One region of the Rhizobium changzhiense genome, then DNA from elsewhere that is predicted to be linked to it. Evidence: predicted binding sites of a transcription regulator. Region 1 holds the regulator's gene; each other region holds the start of a gene.
What was found. Region 1 encodes LexA, which represses DNA repair genes until DNA is damaged. Its sites were predicted from a motif close to TGTTCNNNNTGTGTTCNG; they were not measured.

Region 1 (9,927 bases):
TCGGCTTCTCTTCCTGGGCAACTTCCGGAGCTGGTGCGGCGGCCGGCTTGGCGGCGGAAAGATCCGAGGCCGATTCGCCGTCCTGCAGCAGCACGGCGATCTTGGTGTTGACCTTGACGCCTTCAGTGCCGGCATCGACAAGCAGCTTGCCGATGACGCCTTCGTCGACGGCTTCGACTTCCATCGTCGCCTTGTCGGTTTCGATTTCGGCGATCACATCGCCCGAGGTGACCTTGTCACCTTCCTGTTTCAGCCATTTGGACAGTGTGCCTTCTTCCATGGTCGGAGAGAGGGCGGGCATGAGGATATCGATAGGCATGGGTTCCCTCCCCGATTAGAGCAGAATGTCGGTATAGAGCTCGGATGCATCCGGCTCCGGATCGGCCTGGGCGAAGTCGGCGCTGTCGGCGACGATGTCGCGGACATCCTTGTCGATCGCCTTCAGATCGTCTTCGGAAGCCCAGCCCTTTTCGATGAGGCGTGCCTTCACCTGTTCGATCGGATCCTGCTCGGAGCGCATCTTCTGCACTTCCTCCTTGGAACGATACTTCGCCGGGTCGGACATCGAGTGACCGCGATAGCGATAGGTCAGCATTTCGAGGATGATCGGGCCTTTGCCAGAGCGGCAATGCTCGAGCGCCTCATCGGCCGCCGCCTTGACGGCGCGAACGTCCATGCCGTCGACCTGAATGCCCGGGATGCCGAAGCCGGATCCGCGAAGCGAGTAGTTCGACTGCGCGGTGGCGCGGGCGGTCGAGGTACCCATGGCGTAACGGTTGTTCTCGACGATATAGACGATCGGCAGCTTCCAGAGAGCAGCCATGTTGAAGCTCTCGTAGACCTGGCCCTGGTTGGCAGCGCCGTCGCCGAAATAGGCGATGGAGACATTGTCGTTGCCGCGGTAGCGGTTTGCGAAGGCAAGACCCGTTCCGAGCGAGACCTGGGCGCCGACGATGCCGTGACCGCCGTAGAAATGCTTCTCTTTCGAGAACATGTGCATCGAGCCGCCCTTGCCGTGGGAATAGCCGCTGCGGCGCCCGGTCAGTTCCGCCATGACGCCGCGCGCTTCCATGCCGGTTGCCAGCATGTGGCCGTGATCGCGATAGGCGGTGATGACCTGGTCGCCTTCCTTCTGCGCCATCTGCATGCCGACGACGACAGCTTCCTGACCGATGTAGAGGTGACAAAAGCCGCCGATGAAGCCCATGCCGTAAAGCTGGCCGGCCTTCTCCTCGAAGCGGCGGATCAGCAGCATCTCGCGATAGGCCTTGAGCTCCTCATCACGATCGAAGTCGGCTACCGGGCCTCCATTCGATGCCTTGGCTGCCGGTTTTGCTGCAGTTTTGCGGCTGGAAACGGTCGCGGTCTTTCGCGGCGCCATTCAACCCTCCCTATGGGTTTGTCGTTTCTTGGTGGCGCGTACCATAGGGAAGAAATATGACCACAGCAATGCCATAATTGCATGGCTCGTATTCGGCGCTAAATTATTGGAAAAACTATGAAAATTCCAATTAACCTGTTTCCAGTTAATTGGAATAGTGATTGAATACGACGATCTCGTCGGCACGCGACATGTTGAGCTGATAACGCGCTTTTTCGTCCAACATATCCTTGTCGAGCGAGCCGTCACTCAACAGCGCGACCTGATTTTCCAGATGTTCGCGCTTCGCCTTCAAGACCGCAAGCTCTTTTTCACGGGCGACACGCTGACGCTCAAACGTCTCCGTCGCGCGCAGGCCGTAATCGCCATGGATGCAATGATAACCGAAATAGGACAGGAAGGCGACCGTCATGGCCGGAATGACGAAGCGACCGATCCTTCTCTTCTTATGATGCTTTGTCCACATACACGCATGCTCTTGAACGCATTACCAATTCATTCAATCTAACGCGCAGAGATTAACCGTTCGTTGACTCTAAAAACCGAGCAACAAAAAACCCGCGCCGAAGGGCGCGGGTCAAACCATTGAACATCAGATCCGATCAGCCGCGAATGATCGAGCGGCCGGCATACTGAGCCTGGGGGCCGAGGCCTTCTTCGATGCGGATCAGCTGGTTGTACTTGGCAAGGCGGTCGGAACGCGACAGCGAGCCGGTCTTGATTTGGCCGCAGTTGGTGGCGACCGCGAGATCGGCAATGGTCGAATCTTCCGTTTCGCCGGAGCGGTGGGACATGACGGCGGTATAGGCTGCCTTATGCGCCGTGTTGACGGCATCGAGGGTTTCCGTCAGCGAGCCGATCTGGTTGACCTTGACGAGGATCGAGTTGGCAACGCCCATGCGGATGCCGTCGCGAAGACGGGCGGAGTTGGTGACGAAGAGATCGTCGCCGACGAGCTGGGTCTTCTTGCCGGCCAGGTCGGTCAGCGTCTTCCAGCCGTCCCAATCGTCTTCAGCCATGCCGTCTTCGATCGAGATGATCGGGTACTTGGCAGCGAGCTCGGCGAGATATTCGGCCATGGCGCCTGATTCGAGCGTGCGGCCTTCACCTTCGAGAACATATTTGCCGTCCTTGAAGAATTCCGTCGAGGCGCAGTCGAGGCCGAGGTAGATATCCTCGCCCGGCTTGTAGCCGGCTTTCTCGACCGACTTCATGATGAAGTCGAGAGCTTCCGGCGCGCTCTTCAGGCCCGGTGCGAAACCGCCTTCATCGCCGACATTGGTGTTGTGACCCTGTGCGGCAAGTTCCTTGCGGAGCGTATGGAAGACTTCCGAACCCATGCGCACGGCTTCGGCGATCGAATCGGCGCCGACCGGCAGGATCATGAATTCCTGGAAATCGATCGGGTTATCGGCATGGGCACCACCATTGATGATGTTCATCATCGGCACCGGCAGCAGGCTGGCGGATGCGCCGCCGACATAACGGTAGAGCGGCAAGCCGGATGCCTGGGCGGCAGCCTTGGCGACGGCGAGCGAAACGCCGAGGATGGCGTTGGCGCCGAGGCGCGACTTGTTCGGCGTGCCGTCCAGCTCGATCATGATATTGTCGATCTGGATCTGATTTTCGGCGTCGATGCCGCCGATCGCGTCGAAGATCTCAGTGTTAGCGGCTTCGACCGCCTTTTCGACGCCCTTGCCCAGATAGCGCTTGCCGCCGTCACGCAGTTCGACCGCCTCATGTGCGCCCGTCGAGGCACCCGAGGGAACGGCCGCGCGGCCCATGCTGCCATCTTCGAGATAGACATCGACTTCGACGGTGGGGTTGCCACGGCTATCGAGAATCTCACGGGCGATGATATCGGTGATTGCAGTCATGGGTTCTTCCTGCTCGGTGGGTGATAAATGGTTCGAAACCTGTCTTAGTCGAAGGTGTGCAAATTACAATGCTGCAATAGCCTTCGGACCAGCGTTGGGATGTGGCCTACAGCACGATCATGTCAGGCTGTTGAACGTCAAGCCTTGGCGACCGCATCGAAGGCAAGCAGCTTTTCGAGAAGTCGCGGCATGTCCTTGAGGTAGACCATGTTCGGTCCGTCGGAAGGGGCATTATCGGGGTCCTGATGGGTTTCGAGGAAGACGCCGGCAATACCGGTAGCCACCGCTGCGCGCGCCAGCGTTTCCACGAATTCACGTTGACCGCCGGAGGATTCGCCCTGCCCGCCCGGCTGCGCCACGGAATGGGTCGCATCGAAGATAACGGGCGCGCCCATCGCCGCCATGATCGGCAGCGAGCGCATGTCGGAGACCAGCGTATTGTAACCGAAGGAGGCGCCGCGCTCGCACAGCAGCACGTTCGGATTGCCGCTGGCATTGAGCTTCTTCAAGACGTTCTTCATATCCCAGGGAGCGAGGAACTGACCCTTCTTGACATTGACGACGCGGCAGGTCTTGGCGGCAGCGATGAGGAGGTCGGTCTGGCGGCAAAGGAAGGCCGGAATCTGCAGGACGTCGACGATCTTTGCCACCTCCGCGCATTGCTCGGCGGTATGGACGTCGGTCAAGACAGGAAACCCGAATTCCTTCTTGAGGTCGGCAAAGACCTCCATGCCCTTTTCGATCCCGATACCACGTTCGGCCGACAGCGAGGTCCGGTTCGCCTTGTCGAAGGAGCTCTTGTAGACGAGGCCGATGCCGAGCTTTCCGCAAAGCTCTTTCAGTGTGCCGGCAACCATGAAGGCGTGGTCGCGGCTCTCCATCTGGCAGGGACCGGCAATCAGCGACAGGCGGCCGGTATTGGAAAAGGTGACCTGGCCTTGGCCTTCGCCGATCCTGACTTCGGAATTCGTATCAGTGCTCATCGTGTTTCCTCGAAGGCGAAGAGCGTGCCCTGCCCGGGCGCGGGCTTCACCAGAATGCGATTGTTCTTGCGCGTGTAAGTCACCCCGTTAGCAGCCAAATGCGCTTCTGTCACGGCAAGATCGGCGACAGTGAAGAGGATTGCCCGGCCGCGTAGGCCGCGATCGGCGGATGAGCCACCAATGTCGAAATAGGCCTCCAGCCCTTCTGGCGTCATCAGGCTGATTTTGGCATTCGATGCCGCGATATTGACGCCGAAACCGGTTTTCTCGACTGCCGATTGCGCCACGGCAAGGCTGACGAAGGCAGCGAAGGCGGCCGGCTCCGGCGTGCAAAGCGCGATCTCGACTATGCCGGTCACACCATTGGCATGTGTTTCAAGCGCGGCGCGGTCGGTCGGCAGCGGATTGACGCGCTCGACGGTGAAAAGCAGGAGATCAGGCGCGCGCAGGTCGGCGGCAAAAGCCAGCTTGAAGCCGGCAATCGTCTCGGAACCGTCCGGCATCGTCATCGGCCGGGTGAACTGCAGCATCTCGCCGGCGCTCGATCCGTTGCCGACGAAATTCTGATGATCGATGCCGGCATCCTTGCTGCCGAAAGCCAGCCCCGAAAGCCCCTCCTCGCCGCAGCGGAAGCGGAAGGCCTGGTTGCGGGCGGTGAAGACGTTGCCTTGCCGCGCCGATGCCTCGCTCTCTTCGACGCTCGCAATCCCGAGCGGCTCCAGATAGGTCTTGTCGGCAAAGAAGACGCAGGCGTTTTCCGTTCCGAAGGGGTGGCGCGCATCGGCGGCAACGGTGAAGCCGAGCTTGCCGAGCCTCTCGCGCGCCAGATCGATATTGACGACCGGCAGCACGATATGATCCAGCGGGTACGGTTTGGCGGAATGCTCGTTCATCATGTCCCTCCTGGAAAGGTCAAGAGATGTGCAGCGCGACCTTCAATACAAGACTTGTGTCCCAATCCGGCGAATGAAAATAAAAATCTCAACGAGTTGGCGCCAAGTTTTACGGAAATTTAGCTACTTGCGGAACACATATGGAACATATAGTGTCTGTTCTGGATTTGTTTCAATCACGAGGTCACAACGTCGATGCTCACGCGCAAACAACAGGAGCTTCTCCTCTTCATTCATGAGCGCATGAAGGAATCCGGCGTTCCGCCATCTTTCGATGAGATGAAGGATGCCCTGGACCTCGCCTCGAAGTCCGGGATTCATCGCTTGATTACAGCGCTCGAGGAGCGCGGCTTCATTCGCCGCCTACCGAACCGCGCCCGCGCGCTTGAGGTCATCAAGCTTCCGGAGGCCTACAGCCCCAGCATCCAGCCCCGGCGCGGCTTTTCGCCGAGCGTGATCGAGGGCAGCCTCGGCAAGCCACAGCCGGTCGCCGCCCCTGCTCCTGCAAAGCCCGTCGCCGACAACGGCAATTCGGTCTCCGTGCCGGTCATGGGCCGAATCGCTGCCGGTGTTCCGATCTCGGCGATCCAGAACAACACCCACGACATCGTCGTTCCGGCCGACATGCTCGGCTCCGGTGAACATTACGCGCTGGAGGTCAAGGGCGATTCGATGATCGACGCCGGCATCTTCGACGGCGACACCGTGATCATCCGCAACGGCAGCACTGCAAGTCCCGGTGATATCGTCGTTGCCCTCGTCGATGACGAGGAAGCGACGCTGAAGCGCTTCCGCCGCAAGGGCGCCTCGATCGCGCTGGAGGCCGCCAACCCGGCGTACGAGACCCGGATCTTCGGGCCGGACCGTGTCAAGGTACAGGGCAAACTCGTCGGCCTCATTCGCCGCTATCACTGACATTGGCCAGTCCGGTTTCGGTAAAACTATTGCTGCGCCAGTCATAGGCGCGATGGCGCATCCATGGCCGCGACAATGCATCGAATGCGGTTGCGACCTCCGGGCCGGCGTCCGTGAAGCGCAACTCGATGGAACCGCTCCTGCGCAGCGTCTCACCGGTGAAGAGCGTCGCACCTGAGCGGCAGCTGTTGAAGCGAAGGCGGACCGACGTCACGACGATATCGGCCGCGTCGCATGCCGGACCGAGATAGGCGGCATTGTCGATGACGGTTACCACCTGACCATTGCCAAGCCTTGATGTGCACCAGGCCTTCTTGACGCAGGAAAAGCGGTTTGCGTCACCGCCCGATGCGGCGGCCCGCATCGCGGTCCTTGCTTCGTTCTGCTGATCGCGGGAAAGCCTGACGCGGCGATCTTCTCCCTCCGGCGGGATAGCAGGACCGTCCAGCATCTTCGGCGGATCATGCTTCGGCAGGACCAGCGCTCTCTGCCACTGGTCGAAGATGAAATCCGGCGGTCTTTCACGGTTGGAAGCCATTGCCGCCGCCTCGACGATTGCGACGAGACTACCATCCTCCGAAATCACCAGATCCGGCGGCCGGGGAACCGGCAGAAGCAGCAGGATGAGCGTTGCGACCCCGATAATCGATGTGCCGATATGGCGCAACCGGGTGCGGAGCAGCGTCAGCAGCAGAAAGCCTGCCACGGCGACGGTGAAATACCAGGCGGGCAAACGGCCGACGTCGATATTGCCATCCCAGCCGGACACCGTCTTGGCGACCGCGATCACCAGATCGAGGCCGAATCCGACGATCTTCCAGGCCCAAACATCCAAGCCGAAAGGCATGAGCAGCATTGCCAGCAAGCCGGCCGGCATGATGATGAAGGAGATGATCGGTATTGTCGCGAGATTTGCCGGCAGGCCGTAGGCGGTCAGGCGATGAAAATGCTCGATCGAAAACAGCGCGGTGGAAAAACCGCCGATCAACGAGGTCAGGAAGACGCCGCCGAAGAAGCCCGCAACGGTAACGAAGGGCCTGATGATCGGCAGCTTCAGGAAAGCGTTTTCGCGGACCCGCCGATCCTTCCAAAGCTGATAGCCAGAGACCAGCGCCAATGTGGCGGCAAAAGACATCTGGAAGCTCGGACCCAAGACCTCGGACGGCGAAATGACAATGATGACAAGCGCGGAGAGAGCGACATTGCGTAGGCTGATCGACGGCCGGTCGAAGAAGACGGCGATCAACATAATGGCCATCATGATGAAAGCGCGTTCGGCAGAGACCGCAAAGCCGGAGATCAGGAAATAGGCGGTGACGGTGATGAGCGCGCCGGCGGCGGCGATCTTCTTCGTCGGATAGGCCTCGGCGACACCGGGAAAGAAGCTGAGCAGCATCCGCAAGCCGACGAAGAAGATTCCGGCCGACAGCGCCATGTTGAGACCGGAGATGGCGATGATATGCGCCAGACCGGACTGGCGCAGCGCTTCCGTCGTCGCATCCGAGATGGCGCGCCGCTCGTCCGTCACCAGAGCAGCGGCAAAAGCGCCGGTGTCGCCGGGCAGGATCGACCTTATGCGGTCGCCGATACCGCTGCGCAGCCGGTAGAGCCATTCCAGCAGCGCTTCGGTCGTCGATCTGGCCGCCTGCGGACCTGCCTGCACATCGACCTTCGTCGGCGCACCGTAGAAGAAGCCGTTGGCGCCGATGCCATCGAAATAGGCACCGAAGGAGAAGTCGTTGAGCCCGGGAAGCGCTGGGCCTGCCGGCGGCGTCAGCCGCGCTCTGCCAGTGATGATATCGCCGATCTCGAAGGCCACGTCCGCGCCGCGGGCGATTGCGGTGATGCGGTCCGGCGGCCGCTTCACCTGTGGCGCCTCAGTGCCGGTAACGGCAAGAATGTAGCGCCACCGCCCGCGACCATCACCTTCGCGCCGCTCGACACGGCCGGTCACCGTCGTCGTCACGGCGGAATCGAGGATCACGGTGGAAGCCCGCTGGCTCTCGAACTGCGCCGTGACCATGCCGCAGGCCACGAGTGAAAGCGCCAGCAGCGTTGCCCGCACTGCCGCCCGGCTGCGGCCGGCGATGAGAACCGCCACGGTCAGCGCCAACAGGCAGAGCAGTGATGCAACGAGAGGAAAATCCGATGCCGCGAGAAACCAGCCGGCTGACCCGGCGCCGAGGAAGACCGGCGAAAACAGCAGCAGGCGGCCATGGTCTACCTCCTCGCCCAGCATGCGCATGCCGGCACGCAGCAATTGCGAGGCTGCGGCCGGCAGCCGGTGGCGCAATGGTGTCTCCGACTGCGTCCTTGTCGCTCGCGTCACCACGACAGGTGGTGAAAAACTGGAGGAGTCGGCAGGGCCTTCGCCCGCTTCCGGCCGCAATTCGACTGTCGTCAACTCCTGCATGAACCGCCCAAGCCCGGCTGCGAAGGCGGCCAGAATGCAACCTCCAATCAAATCCGGCAAGCATAATCGATTGAAATATGAGGGAAAATCGCGAGCGCCAAAAGACCAGTCGAATCATCGGCTTCCGATATGCATGCGGCTCATCGCTGCAGTGCCTAAAAGGTGATACCGCAATGCACAAAATGCCATCACGGTAACTTGGCATTAGCTTCGCGATCATATAGCTATCGGTGAGGACGCTTAACCCCTATGGCGCTTTTATGGCGCCACCGCCATTTCGGAGGATCAGCATGACGGATCAAAGCGCTACAATAAAAATCGGTGACAAGTCTGTCGACCTTGCTGTCAAAAGCGGCACGATCGGCCCGAGCGTCATCGATATCGGTGCCCTCTACAAGAACACGGCTTCCTTCACGTACGATCCGGGTTTTACCTCGACCGCATCCTGTGAATCGAAAATCACCTACATCGACGGCGACGAAGGTGTCCTCTTACATCGCGGCTATCCGATCGAGCAGCTCGCCGAGCACGGCGACTTCCTCGAGGTCTGCTATCTGCTGCTTTACGGCGAACTGCCGACCACCGTGCAGAAGAAGGATTTCGATTACCGCGTCACGCACCACACCATGGTGCACGAGCAGATGAGCCGCTTCTTCACCGGCTTCCGCCGCGATGCGCATCCGATGGCCGTCATGTGCGGCTGCGTCGGCGCGCTGTCGGCCTTCTATCACGACTCCACCGACATCACCGATCCGCACCAGCGCATGGTCGCCAGCCTGCGCATGATCGCCAAGATGCCGACGCTTGCCGCCATGGCCTACAAATACCATATCGGCCAGCCCTTCGTTTATCCGAAGAACGACCTCGACTACGCCTCGAACTTCCTGCGCATGTGCTTTGCCGTGCCTTGCGAGGAATATGTGGTCAATCCGGTGCTTGCCCGCGCCATGGACCGCATCTTCATCCTGCATGCCGATCATGAGCAGAACGCCTCGACCTCGACCGTCCGTCTCGCCGGTTCGTCGGGCGCCAACCCGTTCGCCTGCATCGCCGCCGGCATTGCCTGCCTCTGGGGTCCCGCGCATGGCGGCGCCAACGAAGCAGCCCTCAACATGCTGAACGAAATCGGCACGGTCGATCGCATTCCGGAATATGTCGCCCGCGCCAAGGACAAGAACGATCCGTTCCGCCTGATGGGCTTCGGTCACCGTGTCTACAAGAACTACGATCCGCGCGCCAAGATCATGCAGAAGACGACGCATGAAGTGCTCGGCGAACTCGGCATCAAGGACGATCCGTTGCTCGAAGTGGCGATGGAGCTGGAGCGCATCGCGCTCACCGACGAATATTTCATCGAGAAGAAGCTCTATCCGAACATCGACTTCTATTCCGGCATCACGCTGAAGGCGCTGGGCTTTCCCACGACCATGTTCACCGTGCTCTTCGCGCTCGCCCGCACCGTCGG
Region 2 (9,927 bases), on a different contig from region 1:
CAGGATGGCGCCACCGGAAAGTGCCGTCGATGCCGGCATGATCGAATAGCCCTCAGGTTCCGGATCGACAAAGCCTTGCAGGACGAAGCTGCGCCCGCCATCCACGGTGCGCGCGCAGAATACTCTTCCTTCCGCGCCGTCCTCTTTGGACGTGCTGAGCATGAAGAGCGCATCGTCCCTGCCGAGAGGAACGATATCAGTGCGCGCCGAGATCGGAAGGTGCAAACCGGCGAACCGGAACGGACCCTGCCATGTCAGGCACCGATCCCGGCTGACATAGAACCAGCTGACGGCATCGCTCCGCACATCGGTTCTGGCGCACATGACGATCGTCTCGGCGTCGAGGAAGTCTATGGGATCGCCAATCGAGCAAAGGTCTTCGCGGACCGACAGACGGGGGCGGACCTTGAGGTCGGCGTTCAAATGCTCGTCGGCCGAAAGCGAGAGCCCGCCCGGCACGCGGCCGCGGAACGGCTCGTCCATCCATGTCAGTCCGCCGTCCAGGCTGCGTGCCTGCCAGGGTACGAATGGGTAATCATGGTCCAATTCGTGCAACTCCCCCTTCGCTCCGAGTTTGCCGCGCGCGAAGACGACGACCATTTCGTCACCCCACGACCAGAGACCATAATTTGCCGGCCAGGCTGCGAACTCGCCGCGTCTGCGATAGATTTCAAGATTGCGGAACTTCGTGTCCATGGAGGCTTCCAGACGGTCAGAGCGTTTCGACTGGAAGCGCCCGCACCAGCAATTCTTCCTGCCCGAGCAGCTGTTCGAGTTTGCGCCGGTATTGGCGCCACCAGGCCCGATCGAGACTGTTCACCATCACTTCGATCACGATGACCGTATCTTCTTCAGTGCCCTCGCCAGTGGACCAAAACCCCTTTGCCGGGGAATTGAGGTATGAAGTCGCCCCGCCATGGCGCTCCGTCATCTCGCGCTGAATCATCGCGATAATGTCTTCGATGTCGATCGCCGCTTGCGGCGCTGCTGGAATAAACAACTGTATCAGATGCATTTGGAATTCTCCTCGTCCCGCAAACTTCGGAGGCCCGTCGAGGTTCCGGCCCAGCTCGACATCGGATGCGATCCCATGGAACACCTGGCCGTTCAAGGACGTGCAGCGGGCGCCTGCGGCAGCCGGAGACGCAACGTTGCGTCATCGGATGATCAAAAATTGGGCTGGTCCTGACGGCTCTTGAACGGAGCGCTGTCACCCACAATATCATTTCGATCAGGATCATTGGTGGCAAGAAAGGAGGAAAAAATGCCGCTGAACGATGTCCCATGGGTTCGGCCGGTGAGACTCCGGTTGCAGTGCGGTTTGGAGCGCACCTTCACAAGCGTCTACGACGCCCTGGATTTTCTCGAGAACGAGTGGCCGCTGCGTCATGGCGAACGCCATGATCGGGCAGTGAAGACGTGTCGTGGCGCCCTCAACGGCATCATACCGAGCATGATCGCGCGGGAGGCTTTTATCGCAGCCTGCCTCGAAGCCGGCATGCCAACGGTCCTGGCCCCCTGGAAGACCAAGCCCGCCGCGCATCCGCTGAGGCCGGCGCGTCACGTTGAAGACCGATATCAAAGACGCCAGGCGCAATGACGCGAGGAGAGCGAGCAAACCTCAGCATGTCAGCGGGGAATCCGATGAGGCGTTCGGATTCACATGACGGCAATCCAGGCGAACCCGAAAGCGCATCAACAAGCGCCACGCCGCTTTCGCCCAGCTGATGCTGGCGGTCTAAAAAGCCAGCCGCAGCTGCGGCGCCGCGGCCGGCGCTCGTCCTTCCAGCGAAGAGAGGGCGACGCCGAGCAATCGTATGCCCTTTCGCGGCGGAAAGATCGGTGCGAGCAGCAGGTTGACCAGTTCCTCGAGGTCCGCGATTACCGGCAGGGGTGCCGGAACCGTCTTGCTGCGAGTGATCTGGCTGAAGTCGGCATATTTCACCTTGAGCGTCACTGTCTTGGCGGCGATCCCGTTGGCCTCGCAGTAAGCCCACACCTTTTCGATCAGCGGCTGGAGCCCTTCGCGAGCAGGCTCGAAAGCGTGGAGGTCCTGTGAGAAAGTATCTTCCGCGCCGACGGATTTGCGCACCCGGTCGGGCTTGACCTGGCGCTCGTCGATCCCGCGGGCGATGCCGTAAAAATAGGGGCCAGACTTGCCGAAATGCTCCACGAGGAACTCGAGTGTCTTCTCCTTGAGATCGGCGCCTGTTTCGATCCCGAGTTGATGCATCTTCTCAGTGGTTGCCGGTCCGACGCCATGGAATTTCCGGACGGGAAGCTGTTCGACGAAGGCCGGCCCGTTCTTCGGCGTGATGACAGCTTGGCCGTTCGGCTTGTTGAGGTCGCTCGCCATCTTGGCAAGAAATTTGTTGTAGGAAATCCCGGCCGACGCGTTGAGGCCGGTGACCTGCTTGATCTTGGCGCGGATCTCCAGAGCGACCTCGGTGGCGATCGTCATGCCTTTCAGATTTTGCGTCACATCGAGATAGGCCTCGTCGAGTGACAGCGGCTCGATCAGCGGTGTGTATTCGGCAAAGATTTCACGGATCTGCTGCGACACCGCCTTATAGACGGCGAAGCGCGGCGGCACGAAGATCAGGTCAGGACATTTGCGCTTGGCAGTTACCGACGGCATTGCCGAGTGTACACCGAATTTACGGGCCTCATAGCTCGCCGCCGCCACCACACCCCGGGCGGCCGACCCGCCGACGGCAATCGGTTTGCCGCGCAAGTCCGAATTATCGCGCTGCTCGACCGACGCATAAAAAGCATCCATGTCGACATGGACGATCTTCCGGACGGGAGGTGAGCTTATCTCGTTCATGGCGGTTTCAGCGATCGCGATGGGATCGGCATCCGAAATTGCGCGCCGAAACAAAAACAGAACATACCAGCCTTGGGACGCGATATCAACAATTCCAATGGGCGGCTCGGACCTGCCGTCGAAACTACCAGCCGCCCAAGGCGTTCTCATCCTGTGAAAAATGAAAATAAGGAGGCAGCCAATGGCGGACGACAGCACGATCACGATCCGAGCCACATTTGAAACACGCGAAGCCGCTGATCTCGCGGTCGAACATCTGGTTCAGCAGCATGGGGTTTCGAGGCCCGACATCTTTATCCAGTCGGCAAGCGACCGGAACAGTGCGGGTTCGGCGCCATCAGGCGGGGATATCTCTCATGACGATGGCGCCCGTCGCGATGCGCCGCTCGAAGGCGAGATCGAGGTCTCGGCAGATCTCGCATCCAGCCAAGTCGCCGCCGTCCAGCGCAGTCTCCGAGCTGCCGGCGCAGTGCGTGTATCGAGCCGCTGAGCACGGCCGATACCCTCTCGAAATACCGCCAACGCAGTTTCAAGAAGACCGACGACCCAGCCTTAAGGCAGCAGGCGCACGAAGGGCAAATGCGGATCGATGCGGGCTAGCAGATTGAGAGCGTAGGCGGCGCGCAGCAGACGGTCGGCGCGTGTCTGGCCGGAGGCGGCGGCCAGTTGGCCGACGAGGCTGCCGGGAAGCGCCAGGCCTGCCTCATCGAGTGTGCGCCCGAGGCGTTGCATGCGCTGCATCCGCTCCGGATCCTCCATGCGGCCGCCGAGTTCGGCGAGCGCCAGGATTTCGTCGAAGGCGGTGGAGATCAGCCGCTGGCTGGCGGCCTGCGGGCGGGCCAGCGCTTCGAAGCGCATCGGTTTGCGCTCCGGCGCGCCGGGCAGCGTCAAGCTTTTGGTCAGGCGCGAGAGTAAGCTCGGCTTTTGCGCGGTCGTCGTTGCCGGCGCCGGCGGCAGATCGAGGAGGGTCAGGCTGTCGGTTCCGAAAGCAAGCGGCGAGAGCACGATGTCGGCGCCGCGGGCTTCGGCGAGGACGGTGAGCAGCGGCGGCTGACGGTCGCCGATCGTGCCAAGCAGCGCGAAATGGGTCTCCAACCGTTCGTCGCCTTCGATCTCCAGTTCCAGCCAGGCCCCCTCGCGGTCGCGCACCGGCCAGCGCCCGACCTGCGCCACGCCGTCGAAGCGCAGCGAGCCGAAAGCGGTTGGGCGCAGGATCAGCGGCAGGGCGCGGCGCGGCGGTGTCGCGAGCTTCGGCCGGAAGGCACTCGCAAGACGGATGCCGCATTGTCTCCACTCATCGATGACAGCGCCTTCGATCCCCTGCACCGCCGCGCTCCAGCCGGCCTCGAGAAGCTCGGCGCGGCCGCTGCCGGTCTGCAGCCGGCCATCGCCGGTTGCGGAGGCGCCCTCGAGGCGGAAGGCGCTGCCGGCGATCGCCGCGAGCGAACGGCCGAAGACGGGCTCGGCGGTGGCCGCCTGGCGCGGCACAAAGCCCGGATCGCTGCCGGCCCCGCGCGCCAGCATCGCGCTGAAGCTTCGCCCGTCCATGGAGAGATAATAGCCGGTCACCCCGCGCGCGCCGCTGTCGGCCTGCCACAGGCGCAGGCCGCAGCCGACGAGGTCGATCGCCGGCAGCGGCTGTGGCGCCTCGGCAGCCGCGCCGGTGAGCAACGGTTCATCGGGCGAGGCCCGAAGCGCCTCAGTCAAAGCATAGGCGCGCGCCAGCATGACGAGAAGCTCGGCAGGATCGGCCGCATCCAGCCGCTCGCGTCTTCGCCGGATCATCGCGGCGATGGTGCGAAGCTCGGCAGCCAGCCGCGGCATCGCTTCGGTGCGCGAGGACAGGACGAGATCGCCGATCCGCTCTTCAAGACCGGCAGGCGCCTTCGAGAGCGCCTGACGCGCGGCATCGCGCAGCAATGCGGCCGCGTCTTCGATTGTGCCGGAGGTGGCCCTGCCTGGCTCTTTCGGCGCTTGCTCGGCACCGGCGGCCGTCTCACCAGGCCCGCGGACGGCGAGAAGCGCTGCCGCATGCAAAGCGGCGCGTTGCGACGCCGCCGCCTTGGAGAGCATGCCGGCAGGACCGCCGCCGGCGGGATAAAGCACCGGTGGATGGGCGCCCAGCACGATGCGGACGGCATTCGGGCTCGTTTCGATCCTGATCGCACCCGGTTCGAGCGCCGCCAACAGCGTTTGCGCCTGGATATAAGCGGCGCGGCCGAAGGCGCGGATGATGACGTCTTCCTTGAGCGAATGCACTTCCGCATGTGGATCCGGAATGGCCTCCGCGCGGATCGGCGCCCGTGTCTCGGCTGCGCCTGGCTCCTCGGCCGGTCTCACCTCCTCCGCCTCGCGGATGAAAATAATGCCGGCCAGAATATGCCGGCAAAGGCCGGTCGCCGGGCAGCTGCAGTGTGCTGAGGCGAGCGGACCGGCGGTGAGCCGCACGCTCTCGCCATCGGCTTCGGCCAACGCCGTTCCGCCATCCCAGCCGGAGAGGCGCACGAGCCCGGCCTCCACATCCCGGTGGGCGCGGCGCAGCAGGCCTTTGGAGGAGGCTGCCTCCAGCACCTCGTCGCTGAGGGCTGCGGCGTCGAAACGCTGGGAATTCTCCGTCTTGCCCTTCTTCACCTGATATGCCCCGCAACCCAATCGGCGAAATGCTCCGGCGTCAGTGCTGCGATCTCCATGCCGGCATCGACGAGCCGCGCCGCGGTATCGCGGTCATAGGCCGGCCGGGCAGTCTCATCGAGTGCGGCAAGCCCGAGCAGCTTCACCCGGGCGCCGGCAAGCCGCCGCACCGCCGCAAACAGCGGGGCGGCCGGCGCGCCTTCGCAGAAATCCGAGACCAGCACGAAGATCGTCCGCTGTGGCTCGGCGATATGCGTTGCTTCGCAATAGGCGACAGCCTTGCCGATATCGGTTCCGCCGCCGAGCTGGACCGACATCAGCACGTCGACGGGATCGCCGACCTCGTCGCTGAGGTCGACCACCGATGTGTCGAACAGCACCAGCTTCACCGTCACCGCCGGCAGCGTCGCAAGGATCGAGGCCATCACGGCGCTGTAGATCAGCGAGGTCGCCATCGAGCCCGACTGGTCGATGCAGAGCACGATCCGCCAGGGCAGGTGCCGGCGGGCGGCGGCGTGGAAATGCAGATGTTCGGCGATCAGCACACGCCGCTCCTGGTCCCAATTCTTCAGGTTCTTGCGGATCGTCTGGTTCCAGGCGATGTCGCGGGCGCTGGAGCGGCGCGCGGTGGTCTCGCCGCGCCTTCTCGCGCCGGAGAGCGCCCGGCTCGTCTGCAGGCGCAGCTTCTTGGTCAGCTCCTCGACGACGCGCTTGGCGACCTGGCGGATTTTCCCGGCGATCACAGGATCGGAGCGGCCGCGATGGGCAAGCAGAGCTGCCAGCAGCGACGGGTCGGGATCGAGCTCGGCGAGCGCCTTCGGGTCGTCGAGAATCTCGGTCATGCCGAAGCGGCCGAGCGCGTCCTTTTCGACCCGCTCCAGCACCGATTTCGGAAACAGCGAGCGCATCTCGCCAAACCATTCCGGCAGCGTCATCTGCGGCGGCTCCGCACCGCCCTTGGGGTTCTTCCTGTTGCCTTCGGGACCCCCTGTGCGGATGCCGCGCCGGCGGTAGGATTCGCCGTAGATGCGGTCGAGCGCAGCATCGCGGCGGGCATCGGCGCCGCTGCAGCAGTTCGAAAGCTGGCGCTCGGCAAAACGGCCGAGCACCAGGCGCCAGCGGCGAAGACTTTCCTCGGGCTTGTTGTCGCTCATGGTGCCTGCTCCTCCAGCCAGAGCCCAAGCCCATCCGCCTGCATCAGTTCGGCAAGGCTGGCGTTGAGGCGGGCATTGGCGAGCAGCTCGGCCTCCGTCAGGCCGCCGGAAAAACGCGGCGCCAGATCAAGATCGCTGCCCTTCACTTGCGCGATCACGGCGGCGAGCGCGTCGGTTTCGTCAGGCGCAAGGGCGGTGAAGGCAAGGCGCAACGCCGGCAGCACCTCGATGAAATCAGCCTCGTCGAAGCCGGCGAGCACCAGATCCAGCCTTTCCAGAAGCGCCGGCGTGCGCTTGAGCAGGGCCGGCTGCACCGCCAGCAGGCCGACCAGCGCCTCCACCCGGGTGGGCGGTTCGCCGACGCTGAATTGCAGCGGGCCGATGACGCGGGTGGCCAGCGCCTCCGCACTCAGCCTGCCCGACATATGCCCGATCGCGGCGACCGCGCCTGCCGCCCGTGGCGCCAGATCGGCGTCGATGAGGGCGGCGACCCCCTCGTCGAGCAGATCGAGATCGAGCGGCTGTTCGTCTTCTGCGGCCTGCGCGCCGGCTTCGGCGATCTCGTTCAGCGTTGCCAGCGCATCGACATAACGCGGTACGTCCTCGTCCTTGGCGGTTTCGAGGTCCGGCAGCAGGTCGATCGCCCGGCGATAGGCGATGAGGCGCAGTTCATCCGGCCCCGGCATGCCGGCAAAGCCCAGCGCCTTGCGGCCGCGCTGGAGATTATCGAGCATCGACAGGCAGACGGCGACCCGTCCGAAATCCGGATCGGTGGCAACGGCCGGACCGATCGCGGCAATCAGCGCGCCGCAGGATCTGGCCAGCCCCGCCTGGGCTGCGATCATCAGCAGGCGGAGGGCGGCATGGGCGTTTTTCGCCTGGCCTTCCTCGCCGAGCGCCTGGACGCGGCGGGCAAGAACGGCGTCGGCGGCGCGCTCCACCGTATCGCCGTCGATCGACAGCGCCACCAGCCGGCTTTCGACGGCCGGCGACCATCGATAGGTCCATTCCTCGAAGAGCACGTCGGTGGCAACGCCGCCTGCCCAATCCGGGCCTCTGAGACAACGGCCGAAGCCGGTGCCGAGCAAGGTCATCACATGCAGGAAGCGGCTGGCGGCAAGGTGCCGGGGCTTGCGATGGATATCGAGCAGGCGGTTGCGCTCGGTGCCGTCCTCGATGCGGAAACCGAGGGCGCGGGCCCGGCTGCGTACGGCCTCGACCAGCGGCGGAGCGCCGGCGCCGCTGGGCACCTCGCCGATGCCTTCGCCGGTGAGTTCGGTGAGCAGCGCCTCCATCAGCGGCGAACCGCTGCGGGGATCTTCCCCCTTCAGCAGGCAGGAGCGCGCCGCATCGAGAATTTCAGCCCGCCCAGGACCTTGCAATCCGCGCAGATCGGCCAGCGCCTGCGCCTGGCCGACGGTTGCAGCCAGCGAGGGCAGCGGCGGGGTGAAATTCGGCCGGTCGCGGCGCAGGCGCTGGGTGAGGTCGATCACCACATCGGTCGCCGCCTCGGTGAACGGATCGTCATGGCCCTCGGCGATCCGCTGCTGCAGCCGCTCGTACCAGCGCGGCGATGGCATGCCGGCGCCGTAGCCGTTGATCCGGTCGAGATGGTCGTGGGTGTAACGGATCAGATAGGATTTCGTCTGAACAGCTGACCTCGCCTCCGGGAGCAGCTTCGCCTCCTCGGCTGGCGGATCGATCATCACAGCCGTATGGAATCCGCCGGTAATGACGGCGATCGGCCCGTCGCCGGAAAGCGCCTCAGCCTTTGCCATGGCCGCCCGCATGCAGGCCTCGCGGGCCAGCGTGTCGTCGGCGGCGATCTCCTCGGCCGGGGTGGCGAGGCGCGACAGCGCGCAATGAATGCCGACGTCGCGGAAGAAACCGCGCCAGTCCTTTTCGGCGGCGCGGGATTCGAACAGCCTATCCCAGGCCTCGTTGAAATCGCGCACGCCGAGGCGCTTCACCAGGCCATCGGCATAATGCGAATAGGCAAGCTGGCCCTCATCGGTCAAAAGGGCCGGCGCCGTGTCGTCCTGTCCCGCCTCATCCTGTCTCGGGGCTTCCTCGCCGTCTTCCCCGGCCTCGCCCTTCTTCTCCGACCGCGCGGCGGCCAGGCGGGCGCTGCTCTCCCGGTCGGCCAGAATGACGGCGCTGCCGAATTCGCCCGCCAGCCGCAGTGCCGCCCATTCCGGCGAGGTCGCCGAAAACGGCCAGTATCCGACAGGGAGGCGCTCGTCGGAGGTCTTTTCCCCGTCGGCCACCGAGACGATGGCGATCGGCAGCCGAATGTCGGGATGCGAGAGCAGCGGCAGCAGGGGCCCAAAATCCGCCGGCATCTCCAGCACGATGGCGCGCGGCCGGATCTCGGCCAGGGCTGCGGCAAGATGCAGCGCGCAGGCGGGGCTGTGGTGGCGGATCGGAAAGAAGAAAAACCCGCCCTCGCCCGAGGTCAGCCGCTGCCCGTAGGCAGCAAAGTCCTGACGTTCCGCCGCTGCCGCTGCCGCTGCCGCCTCCATTCAGTCGAGCCTCAAGGCGCGCGCCGCCTCGTAGAAGGAGCGCCAGTCGCTTCCCGAGCGGGCGCGATCCTTGACGATGTGATCGACATAGGACTTGAACTTGCGGCCGTCCTCCGGATCGTCCTTCATGACGATGCCGCCGATCTGGCGGGCGAGATGGGCGCCCGTCACCCTGCCGTCGCCAAGATAGGCGGCTTCGAGGGCGGCGGCATGGGCGACATTGACCGCTTCGGCGGTGGACATGACGGCGGTCGGCTTCTGCAGCGTCACGCCTTCGGCCGTGCGGCCGGCGCGCAAGTCCTGGAAGCAGGAGACGAGAATGCCAAGGGCTGCCTCCGACATATCGGGCTTGATGCCGGAGGGCGCCAGGCGGTCGGCAAGACGGCGCTCGATCAGCTCCCGTTCGAAGGCCGGGTCGGTGATCGGATGCACGGTCTCGAAATTGAAGCGGCGCTTCAAGGCGCTCGACATTTCGCTGACGCCGCGGTCGCGAAGGTTCGCCGTGCCGATAATGTTGAAGCCGGGTGCGGCGCGGACGATCGCGCCATCACCGAGTTCGGGAATGGCGATCATCTTTTCCGACAGGATGGAGATCAGCCCGTCTTGGATCTCCGGCGGGCAGCGCGTCAGCTCCTCGATGCGCATGACCAGGCCACCCCGCATCGCCTGCAGCACCGGCGATGGCACCAGCGCCTTTTCGCTCGGGCCTTCGGCGATCAACAGCGCGTAGTTCCAGCCATAGCGCAGATGTTCTTCCATGGTGCCGGCCGAGCCTTGCACGACCAGACGGGTC
Region 3 (9,927 bases), on a different contig from region 1:
AATGCCGCGCCGATATCGACATCACCACCGTCGAGGGACTGCCGCAGCGCATCGAGCGGCTGTGGCGGATCGATGGTGCGACCGGCGAGGTGCGGCTCGAGGACCGGGTCGTCAATACAAGCGATCGGACGGTGCCGACCTTCCTCATGTACCACATGAACACCGGCGGCAAATGGCTGGACGACGACACGCGGCTCGAAGGCCGGATGCTGGAAAATGGCGGTTTCCCCTGGACGTTCGGCGAGGAGCCGGGCGGCATCTTCTGCGTCGCGGCGCCGGCTGCGGAGGAGGGGTTCGCGGAGGTCCGTCTCGGACCGATCGCCGCGATCGGCGGCAGGACGCTGCGAGTGCGTTTCCGCGCCGACACGCTGCCCCATCTGCAGGTCTGGCGGAACCAGAAGGCGCCAGCCCACATCATCGGCATCGAGCCGGTGTCGCATCGGTGGGTCTCGCGCGACGAGCTTGAGGCAGCTGGTGAGTTCAACATGCTGGCGCCCGGCGAGAGCCGCAGCTATGCGCTGAGCTTTGCCTTCCTGTGAGCGAAGTGTTGTTGACGCTGGCAGACCTCCGTCGTAGACCTTCAGCCCACGATTTTTGAGGAGACAAGACGATGGATATTCGCCAGATCGACGATGAATATTCGGTTTCGGGCCAGATCACGCTGGACGAGCTCGACGAGATCAAGGCGCTGGGGTTCAAATCGATCGTCTGCCACCGCCCCGACCATGAAAGTCCCGACCAGACGTCGTTCTCCGTTATCGAGGCGCGCGCCAAGGAGCTCGGTCTCGAGATCGCTCATGTGCCGGTTGGACCGATGGGCGTGACCGAGGAAGCCGTGCAGGGCATGGTCGACGCGCTCGATGAATTCCCGCGGCCGATGCTCGGCTATTGCCGTTCCGGCGCACGCTCGACGGCGATTTACCAGAAGACCCACCATATCCGTAATTGAGCCCGGTTCCGGGCCGATTTTCCGGCGTTGAACCTCAGCGCCGTCACCTTTCATTCACTCAGGAGACTAGAATGAGCATTAAGCGTATCGACGTCGGCTCGCGCATGAGCGGCGCCGTCATTCACGGCAACACGGTCTATCTCGCAGGCCAGGTCGGCGAGGGCGAAAGCGTCACCGATCAGTGCAAGTCATCGCTTGCCGAAGTCGACCGTCTGCTGGCCGCATCAGGCAGCAGCAAGTCGAAGATCCTGCAGACGATCATCTACCTTTCCGACATCGCCGATTTCGCCGAGATGAACGCCGTCTGGGAAGGCTGGATCGATCCGGCCAATCCGCCGGCCCGCGCCACCAGCGAAGCCAAGCTCGCTGCGCCGAAATACAAGGTCGAGTTCATCATCACGGCGGCACTCGACTAAGGTCGCGGCAGCGCTATTCGTCAAAGCCGGTTAGGAAACTTGCCGGCTTTGATTGCTGACAAAGTCGACCGCTACTCTTTTCGTCATGCTCGGGCTTGTCCCGAGCATCTGCAGCCGCTGCAGCAGATCCTCGGCACGAGACCGAGTAAAGAATGAGGTTTGTCAACAGATTTGGCCAGTGGGGAAACTCACCGGCTTTTTGTTTGCGCGATTTCCGAGAGCGTGCGCGTCGGCGTGATCGCTTCGGGATCGAGTTTGATTTCGATGATTGCGGGCTTGCCGCTGGCGCGTGCCCGCTCGAAGGCGGGAGCGAAATCCGCCGTCGTCTCCACCGTCTCGCCATGGCCGCCATAGGCGCGAGCAAGGGCTGCGAAGTCGGGATTGGTCAGATCGGTGCTGCTGACGCGGCCGGGATACTCGCGCTCCTGATGCATGCGGATCGTGCCGTAGATGCCGTTGTTGACGACGACTGCGATGATCGGCAGACCGTAGCGGATGGCGGTGGCGAATTCCTGTCCGTGCATCAGGAAACAGCCGTCGCCGGCAAAGCAGATGACCTCGCGCTCGGGAAAGAGCCGCTTGGCGGCGACGGCGGCCGGCAGGCCGTAACCCATCGAGCCGGAGGTGGGGGCGGCTTGGGTGTTGAAGCGGCGGAAACGATGGAAGCGGTGGACCCAGGTGGCGTAGTTGCCGGCGCCATTGGTAAAGATCGCGTCCTGCCCGGTATTGGCCTCCAGCCACTCCATGATCGGCCCCATATGGACGGCGCCCGGACCTGTCGAAGGCGGCTTCGACCAGGCGAGATAGGCCCGGTGCATGCGTTCCGTGCGCTCCGCCCAGTGCGGCTCGGCCGGCGCTTCCAGATCGGCGAGCGCGGCCACGAAATCGGCAGCAGCGGCGCAGATGGCAAGATCCGGGCGATAGATGCGGCCAAGCTCGGAAGCGTCGGGATAGATATGCACCAGCGATTGCTGGGGGTAGGGGATATCGATCAGCGTATATGACGAGGACGGCATTTCCGACATGCGGCTGCCCAGCAGGATCAGCAGGTCGCTCTCCTTGATCTCCTTTGCCAGCGCCGGATTGATGCCGATGCCGACATCGCCGGCATAACAGGGATGCAGATGATCGAACAGCATCTGCCGGCGGAACGAGCAGCCGACCGGCAATTTGAAACGTTCGGCGAATATTGCAAAATCGGCGACGGCATCGGCATCCCAGCGTGTGCCGCCAAGGATCACCATCGGCCGCTCGGCTTTGAGCAGGCGCAGATAGAGATCGTCGACCTGGCTGCGACCGGGGTGGGCTTCGACGCCGACAAAGCGCTTTGCGCGGGGCGCCTCGACCTCATCGCGCAGCATGTCCTCCGGCAGCGTCAGCACGACAGGGCCGGGACGGCCGGAGGTTGCGATCGCAAAGGCGCGGGTGACGAACTCGGGAATGCGGGCAGCATCGTCGATCTCGCCCACCCATTTGGCGAATTCGGTGAAGGCGCGGCGGAACTCGACCTCCTGGAAGGCCTCGCGTTCTCTCGCTTCCCGCTGTACCTGGCCGATGAAGAGGATCATCGGGATCGAGTCCTGCTTGGCGATATGCAGGCCGGCGGAAGCGTTGGTGGCGCCGGGGCCACGGGTCACCATGCAAATGCCGGGTTCGCCGGTCAGCCTGCCCCAGCAATCCGCCATCATCGCCGCTCCACCCTCCTGGCGGCAGACGAGGACGTCGATATCGCTGTCGCGCAACGCGTCGAGCACGGCGAGGAAGCTCTCGCCGGGCACACAGGAGAGACGCTTGACGCCATTCGCCTTCAGCGCCTCGACGATCAGTTCCCCGCCCGTCTTCTTCATGACAATGCCTTCTTCATGACGATGCCTTCCTCTCGCGCTCGGCGAGTTCCGCCAGAATTTCTGCCTGGTGTTCGCCGAGACGCGGGCTCGGCCTGATATAACGCAGCGGCGTCTCCGACAGTACCACAGGCGTCCTGACACCGGGGATCACCGTTCCGGCTGCATCCGCAAGGTCGATGCGCAGGCCGCGGGCCTGCACCTGCGGATGGGCGAACATTTCCTCGATCGTGTTGATTGCGCCTGATGGAACCGCGTTCTCTTCACAGGCCTTCAGCAGATCCGTCTTCTGCCATTTCAGCGTTTCGGTGGAGACGAGGCGGCGCACTTCGCCGCGATTTGCGACGCGGGCCTTGTTGGTGGCGAAACGCTCGTCGCCGGCGATGGCCTCCAAGCCGAGGATGGTGCAGAGGCGGCGGAACTGGCCGTCGTTTCCAACGGCGAGAATGAGGTAACCATCCGCCGTCGGCACGACCTCATAGGGCGAGATATTGGGATGGGCATTGCCGAGGCGGGTCGGCGCCTCGCCGGAGACCAGGTAATTCATGTTCTGATTGGCGAGCACGGCCGATTGCACGTCGAGCAGGGCCATGTCGACCAACTGGCCTTCGCCTGATTTCAGGGCGTGGATCAGGGCGGCTTCGATCGCCGAGACGGCATAGATGCCGGTGAAGATATCGGCGATGGCGACACCTGCCTTCATCGGCTGGCCACCCGGCTCCCCAGTAATCGACATGAAGCCGGACATGCCCTGGACGATATAGTCGTAGCCGGCGAGGCTGGCATAAGGGCCGTTCTGGCCGAAGCCGGTGATCGAGCAATAGACGAGCTTCGGGTTCACCTTGCGCAGGCTGTCATAGTCGAGCCCGTATTTGGCGAGGCCTCCGAGCTTGAAATTCTCGATGACCACATCGGCGGTGGAGACGAGGCGGCGGACGAGATCCTGGCCTTCGGCGCTCTTCAGATCGGCGGTGACGGAGCGCTTGCCGCGATTGGCGGCGTGGTAATAGGCGGCCGAGAGATTTTCACCGTCGGCGCCCTCGACGAAGGGTGGCCCCCATTGGCGCGTGTCGTCGCCGCCGTCGGGATTTTCGACCTTGATGACGTCGGCACCGAGATCGGCGAGCATCTGTCCCGCCCAGGGGCCGGCGAGCACGCGGGCAAGCTCGATCACCCGGATGCCGGCGAGCGGCGGTTTTTTCGTCACGGTCTCCGTCATGTTCCTCCGGGCTCTCGTTCTTAGATCTGGGCTTAGATCTAGGGCGCCAGCGTCGCCTCTGATGTACCGGATACCGGTTTCGATGCAAAGCGGCGCTCGCGCCAGACAATGTAAAAGCCCGACGCCATGATAATCATGATGCCGAGCCATTTGACCGCATCCGGGAAGTCGCCAAAGACCAGCCAGGCGAAGATCGTCGCCGAGACGATCTCGAAATATTGCAGCGGCGCCAGCGTCGAGGCTGGTGCCGCGCGATAGGCGTAGACGCCAAGGATGCCCGCGATTGCGGCCATGGCGCCGACGCCGGCGAGATAGAACCAGGCGCGGCCTTCCGGCATGATCGGATCGAAGAGATCGGAGCCGGTTCCCTGGCCCAGGAACAGCAGGACGGCGCAGAAGAGCAGGCCCCAGATGCTCATCTGGAACTGCATCGCCCAAGGGTCCTCCCTGTGCGAGAGGACGCGGGTCATCAGGACGAAGATCGCGATGCAGAAGGCACTGACGACAGGCAGAAGCGCGATATAGCCCACCTCTTCGAAACTCGGCTGGATGATCAGCATCGCCCCGAAGAAACCGACGCCGCAGGCGGTATAGCGCCGCCAGCCGATGGTCTCCTTCAGGAAGATGCCGCCGAGGATCGTCAGAATGATCGGCTCGACGAAAAAGATCGCAATCGCGTCGGCGACCGCCATGTATTTCAGCGTGGTGACGAAGGAGATCATCGAGATCGTGATGATCGCGCCGCGGATTGCGTGGAACAGGCTCTGGCGCCAGGAGAAATCGGCGAAGCTGTGCCGCCATATTACAATCGGCAGCATGCAGATCGCCTGCACTGCAAAGCGGCCGGCGGTGATCTCCGCGGACGGGACTGTGACGATGGCAAGCTTGGCGAAAATATCGATGAGCGGCGAGAACATCACCGAGATAAACATCAGCACAAGCCCCATCGTCACGTCGGAGGCGGACGAAACGGGGCGGGCGGAGGTGCTGTTCATGATGAAGTCCCTGTACTCAGGATATTGGTCACTCAGGATATTGATCGCTCAGGATCTTGGACGGCCCTGTCGCACCAGTCCGCGAAGGCTGCAATCGCCGCATCCGCGCCGATCTCATTCAGTGTTTCGTGCCGCTTGTCCTGATATATCTCAGTGCTGATACGGGAGAAGCCTTGGCCTTTCAAATGGTTTGACAGCCAGAGCACGGCTTTTCCACGCTCCGTCGCCGGGTCTTCTCCGCCGCCGACGAGATGGATCGGCATGTCCCGCGGCAGCCGGTCGAGGTGGATTTTCTGCGGCGCGCGGAAGGTCAGCTCGAAGATGTCGAGCCAGAGAGAGACCGAGGCGTCGAAGCCGCAGAGCGGATCGGCGACATACTTGTCGACTTCATCAGGAAGACGCGACAGCCAGTCGAACTCGGTGCGGCGGCCGGGAATGGATTTGCCCCAGGTGCCGAAGGTGAGCTTCGGCAGCAAGCCGCTCGGCACGTCGGAGCCCTTCAGCATGCGCTCGGCAAGCAGGATCGCCTGGGCGGCGCGACCGGCAAAACCGACGGCGAAATTCGAATTCCAGACGGCTACGGCATCGAAGTCGGCCGGAGCGGTGACGGCAGCATTGAAGGCGATGAGGCCGCCCATCGAATGGCCGAAAAGGATCACCGGCAGGCCGGGATGGCGGGAGGCCGCATGGCCGCGCATGGCGATGACGTCGCCGATCACCCTTTCGACCCCACAGCGCCGGGCGAAGCGACCGATCGGCGCATCGGGTGCCGTCGTCTCGCCGTGGCCTCGATGATCATGGGCATAGACATGATATCCGCGCGCCGCCATCGCCTCGGCAAAGAAGCGGTATCGTTTCGAATGTTCGGCCAAGCCATGCGATATCAACAGGATGCCGCGCGCCGGATCGGCAGCCTCGGCATGGTGATAGGCCAGCGACGCCTCCGGCACGGCCAGCCTTTGCGTTTCAGGAAACATGTGGGTCCTCCCGGCGGCAACAGACCAGATCGCCGGGTAATTGCAACATGGGCATTTGATTATCTGATAACAATTTGCAGCCTTGTTGCGATTCAGGGTTGCGGCCTTTTGATTTTGATGCTTATTTGTTCCTGTATTGTTCTTTTTTTGGGGGTTGAAATGAGCAGCATGCAGTTGCGTACCTTGACGTTTGCCGTGTCGATGGTTGTTGCCGGCGCCGGCGTGGCGCAGGAGGGCGGCGGGCGCACCCGCTTCATTCTGGCGGCAAGCTGGCAGCCGGCCTTTTGTCAGACGAACCAGAAGAAAGCCGAGTGCGCGAGCCAAACCGGCGAGCGCCCCGACGCGACGAACTTTTCGTTGCACGGACTTTGGCCGATGCGGCAGGATTATTGCGGCGTGAGCGCCGAGCAGAAGGCCGCCGACAAGGATGGCGACTGGAACAAGCTGCCGGAGGTGACGCTTGCGGCCGAGACGAAGACGGCGCTGGCAAAGGCGATGCCCGGCACGCAATCCGGCCTGGAACGGCATGAATGGGTGAAGCATGGCACCTGCACGAAGATGAGCGCCGACGACTATTTCGGTGTCGGTATGCATCTCGTGGGCGCACTCAACGCTTCGGCCGTGCGTGATCTTTTCGCTGCCAATATCGGCAAGCCGGTCAAGGCCGACGCGATCAAGGCGGCTTTCGACAAGAGCTTCGGGCCGGGTGCCGGCGACCGCGTCAAGATGAGCTGCCGGCGGGCCGGCAATGTCAGGATGATCAGCGAGCTGACGATCGGGCTTTCGGAAGCCGCCGGGGCGGCATCGGCGAAGAGTGCCGGCCTTGCCGATCTGATCCAGGGTGCTGGAAAAACGTCGTTCGGCTGTGACGAGGGCGTCGTCGACGCTGCAGGCTTTTGACCGGAAATCCTGAGTAAACCGGGTTTCGGCGTTGCCCGCAGGCGCTGTTTCGCCTACATAGCGGCACAATCGAAGTTTCCCGCCCGGAGCAGCGCAGCATGGCACGTCAGTTCATCTATCATATGTCCGGCCTCAACAAGGCCTATGGCAACAAGAAGATCCTGGAGAATATCCACCTTTCGTTCTATCCGGATGCCAAGATCGGTATCCTTGGTCCGAATGGCGCGGGTAAATCCACCGTGCTGCGCATCATCGCAGGCCAGGACAAGGAGTATACCGGCGAAGCCTGGCTCGCCGAAGGTGCGACGGTCGGCTATCTGGAGCAGGAGCCGCATCTCGATCCCAACAAGACGGTGTTCGAGAATGTCATGGAAGGCGTTGCCTCGAAGACGGCCGTCCTCGATCGCTACAATGAATTGATGATGAACTATTCCGACGAGACGGCGGAAGAGGGCGCCAAGCTTCAGGACGTCATCGACAGCCAGAACCTCTGGGATCTGGAAAGCCAGGTCGAGATGGCGATGGAAGCGCTGCGCTGCCCGCCGCGCGACGCCGAAGTCACCAGCCTTTCCGGTGGCGAGCGCCGCCGTGTCGCGCTCTGCCGCCTGCTGCTTTCGCAGCCGGATCTGCTGCTGCTCGACGAACCGACCAACCACCTGGACGCCGAAACCATCGCCTGGCTCGAAAAACATCTGCGCGACTATCCGGGCGCCGTGATGATGATTACCCACGATCGCTACTTCTTGGACAACGTCACCGGCTGGATCCTCGAACTCGACCGCGGCCGTGGCATCCCCTACGAAGGCAACTACTCGGCCTACTTGCAGGCGAAAGCCAAGCGCATGCTGCAGGAAAGCCGCGAAGACGCATCGCGCCAGAAGGCGATCAGCCGCGAACAGGAATGGATCGCTTCCAGCCCGAAGGCCCGTCAGGCCAAGTCCAAGGCGCGTATCAAGTCCTACGAGCAACTGGTGGATGCCGCCGAGAAGCAGCGTCCCGGCGACGCGCAGATCATCATCCCGGTCAGTGAACGCCTCGGCCAGGTGGTCATCGAGATGGAAGGCATCACCAAGGGTTTCGAGGGCCGCACGCTGATCAACGATCTGTCGATCAAGTTGCCGCCGGGCGGCATCGTCGGCATCATCGGCCCGAACGGCGCTGGCAAGACGACATTGTTCAAGATGATCACCGGCCAGGAAAAGCCGGACGGCGGCTCGATCCGCATCGGCGAGACCGTGCATCTCGGTTATGTCGACCAGAGCCGCGACGCGCTTGCGGCTGACAAGACGGTCTGGGAGGAAATCTCCGGCGGCGCCGAAATCATCAAGCTCGGCAAGTTCGACATGAACTCCCGTGCCTATTGCGGCGCCTTCAACTTCAAGGGCGGCGACCAGCAGCAGAAGGTCGGCAATCTCTCTGGTGGTCAGCGCAACCGTGTTCACCTTGCCAAGATGCTGAAGGCCGGCGGCAATGTTCTGCTGCTCGACGAACCGACCAACGACCTTGATACGGAAACGCTGGGTGCCTTGGAAAACGCGCTGGAGAATTTCGCCGGCTGCGCCATCATCATCAGCCACGATCGCATGTTCCTCGACCGTCTGGCGACGCATATCCTCGCTTTCGAAGGCGACGGCCATGTCGAATGGTTCGAAGGCAACTTCGAGGATTATGAACAGGACAAGGTTCGCCGTCTCGGCCCTGACGCCCTCAACCCGGGCAGCCAGGCTCACAAGCGCCTGACACGCTGATTTCACCTATTTTTGCATGCGGAAGCCCCGGTTCGGCCGGGGCTTTTTCATGGTGCGCCTTGTCGCAATCTGAGCAGCCAATTTCGCGGAGAGTGCGAATTGCCGCTTGCCACCGCTTTTCAAATCACATAAAGATATCTTTATATCTTGATTGGATCGAAGATGAGCGAACCCTTGAAGCTTGGACTGGATGCGCTGGTGGACGTCTTGAAGGCGGCCGGCGAGCCCACGCGCCTGCGTCTTCTGGCGCTTCTTGACGGCGGCGATCTGACGGTGACCGATCTTACCGAAATTCTCGGCCAATCCCAGCCCCGCATCTCCCGCCACCTGAAGCTGCTTGGCGAGGCCGAACTGATCGAACGCTACCAAGAGGGCGCCTGGGCCTATTTCCGCCTCAAGCAGGACGGTAAGGCCGCCATGCTGGTGCGGGCGTTGTTGAAGCATGTTTCCGAGAACGATCCGACCATTCTTCGCGACGGCGAGCGGCTTTCGCAGGTCAAGCGCCAGCGCGCCGAGCGGGCGCAGGCCTATTTCAGCCGGAACGCGGCCGAATGGGACGAGCTTCGCCGCCTGCATGCGGCCGATGAGGAGGTCGACGCTGCCGTCATCCGGCTGCTCGGCAGCCAGCCGATCGACTCGCTGCTCGATCTCGGCACCGGCACCGGCCGCATCCTCGAACTCCTGTCCGGGCTCTACCGTCGGGCGACCGGCGTCGATGCCAGCCGCGACATGCTGAGCGTGGCGCGCGCCAATCTCTACAAGTCCCGCATCACCAAGGCCACCGTGCGCCACGCCGATATCCTGAACCTGCCGTTCGAGGGACAGGATTTCGATCTGGTGACGATCCATCAGGTGCTGCATTTCTTTGATCAGCCAGAG

Region 2: the regulator LexA is predicted to act here: its motif matches at 2,874-2,891, upstream of dinB (DNA polymerase IV).
Region 3: the regulator LexA is predicted to act here: its motif matches at 6,527-6,544, upstream of G9X68_RS21070 (ribonuclease T2 family protein).

What each region holds. Positions count from the first base shown of each region.
Region 1 is NZ_JABFCQ010000002.1:235,055-244,981, reverse strand. Features, by position in the region: gene G9X68_RS10620 (pyruvate dehydrogenase complex E1 component subunit beta) at 1-319, opposite strand, end outside; gene pdhA (pyruvate dehydrogenase (acetyl-transferring) E1 component subunit alpha) at 335-1,381, opposite strand; gene G9X68_RS10610 (FtsB family cell division protein) at 1,527-1,847, opposite strand; gene eno (phosphopyruvate hydratase) at 1,984-3,258, opposite strand; gene kdsA (3-deoxy-8-phosphooctulonate synthase) at 3,396-4,241, opposite strand; gene G9X68_RS10595 (VOC family protein) at 4,238-5,134, opposite strand; gene lexA (transcriptional repressor LexA) at 5,330-6,049, shown strand; gene G9X68_RS10585 (ComEC/Rec2 family competence protein) at 6,030-8,462, opposite strand; gene gltA (citrate synthase) at 8,753-9,927, shown strand, end outside.
Region 2 is NZ_JABFCQ010000001.1:745,040-754,966, forward strand. Features, by position in the region: gene G9X68_RS03870 (sialidase family protein) at 1-696, opposite strand, end outside; gene G9X68_RS03875 (hypothetical protein) at 713-1,015, opposite strand; gene G9X68_RS03880 (DUF982 domain-containing protein) at 1,265-1,600, shown strand; gene dinB (DNA polymerase IV) at 1,739-2,827, opposite strand; gene G9X68_RS03890 (hypothetical protein) at 3,009-3,317, shown strand; gene G9X68_RS03895 (hypothetical protein) at 3,380-5,458, opposite strand; gene G9X68_RS03900 (VWA domain-containing protein) at 5,455-6,612, opposite strand; gene G9X68_RS03905 (DUF5682 family protein) at 6,609-9,134, opposite strand; gene G9X68_RS03910 (ATP-binding protein) at 9,135-9,927, opposite strand, start outside.
Region 3 is NZ_JABFCQ010000004.1:189,484-199,410, reverse strand. Features, by position in the region: gene G9X68_RS21105 (aldose 1-epimerase family protein) at 1-539, shown strand, start outside; gene G9X68_RS21100 (protein tyrosine phosphatase family protein) at 611-949, shown strand; gene G9X68_RS21095 (RidA family protein) at 1,021-1,365, shown strand; gene G9X68_RS21090 (thiamine pyrophosphate-binding protein) at 1,554-3,212, opposite strand; gene caiB (succinate--glutarate CoA-transferase) at 3,226-4,428, opposite strand; gene G9X68_RS21080 (DMT family transporter) at 4,467-5,423, opposite strand; gene G9X68_RS21075 (alpha/beta fold hydrolase) at 5,456-6,400, opposite strand; gene G9X68_RS21070 (ribonuclease T2 family protein) at 6,560-7,300, shown strand; gene ettA (energy-dependent translational throttle protein EttA) at 7,399-9,048, shown strand; gene G9X68_RS21060 (ArsR/SmtB family transcription factor) at 9,211-9,927, shown strand, end outside.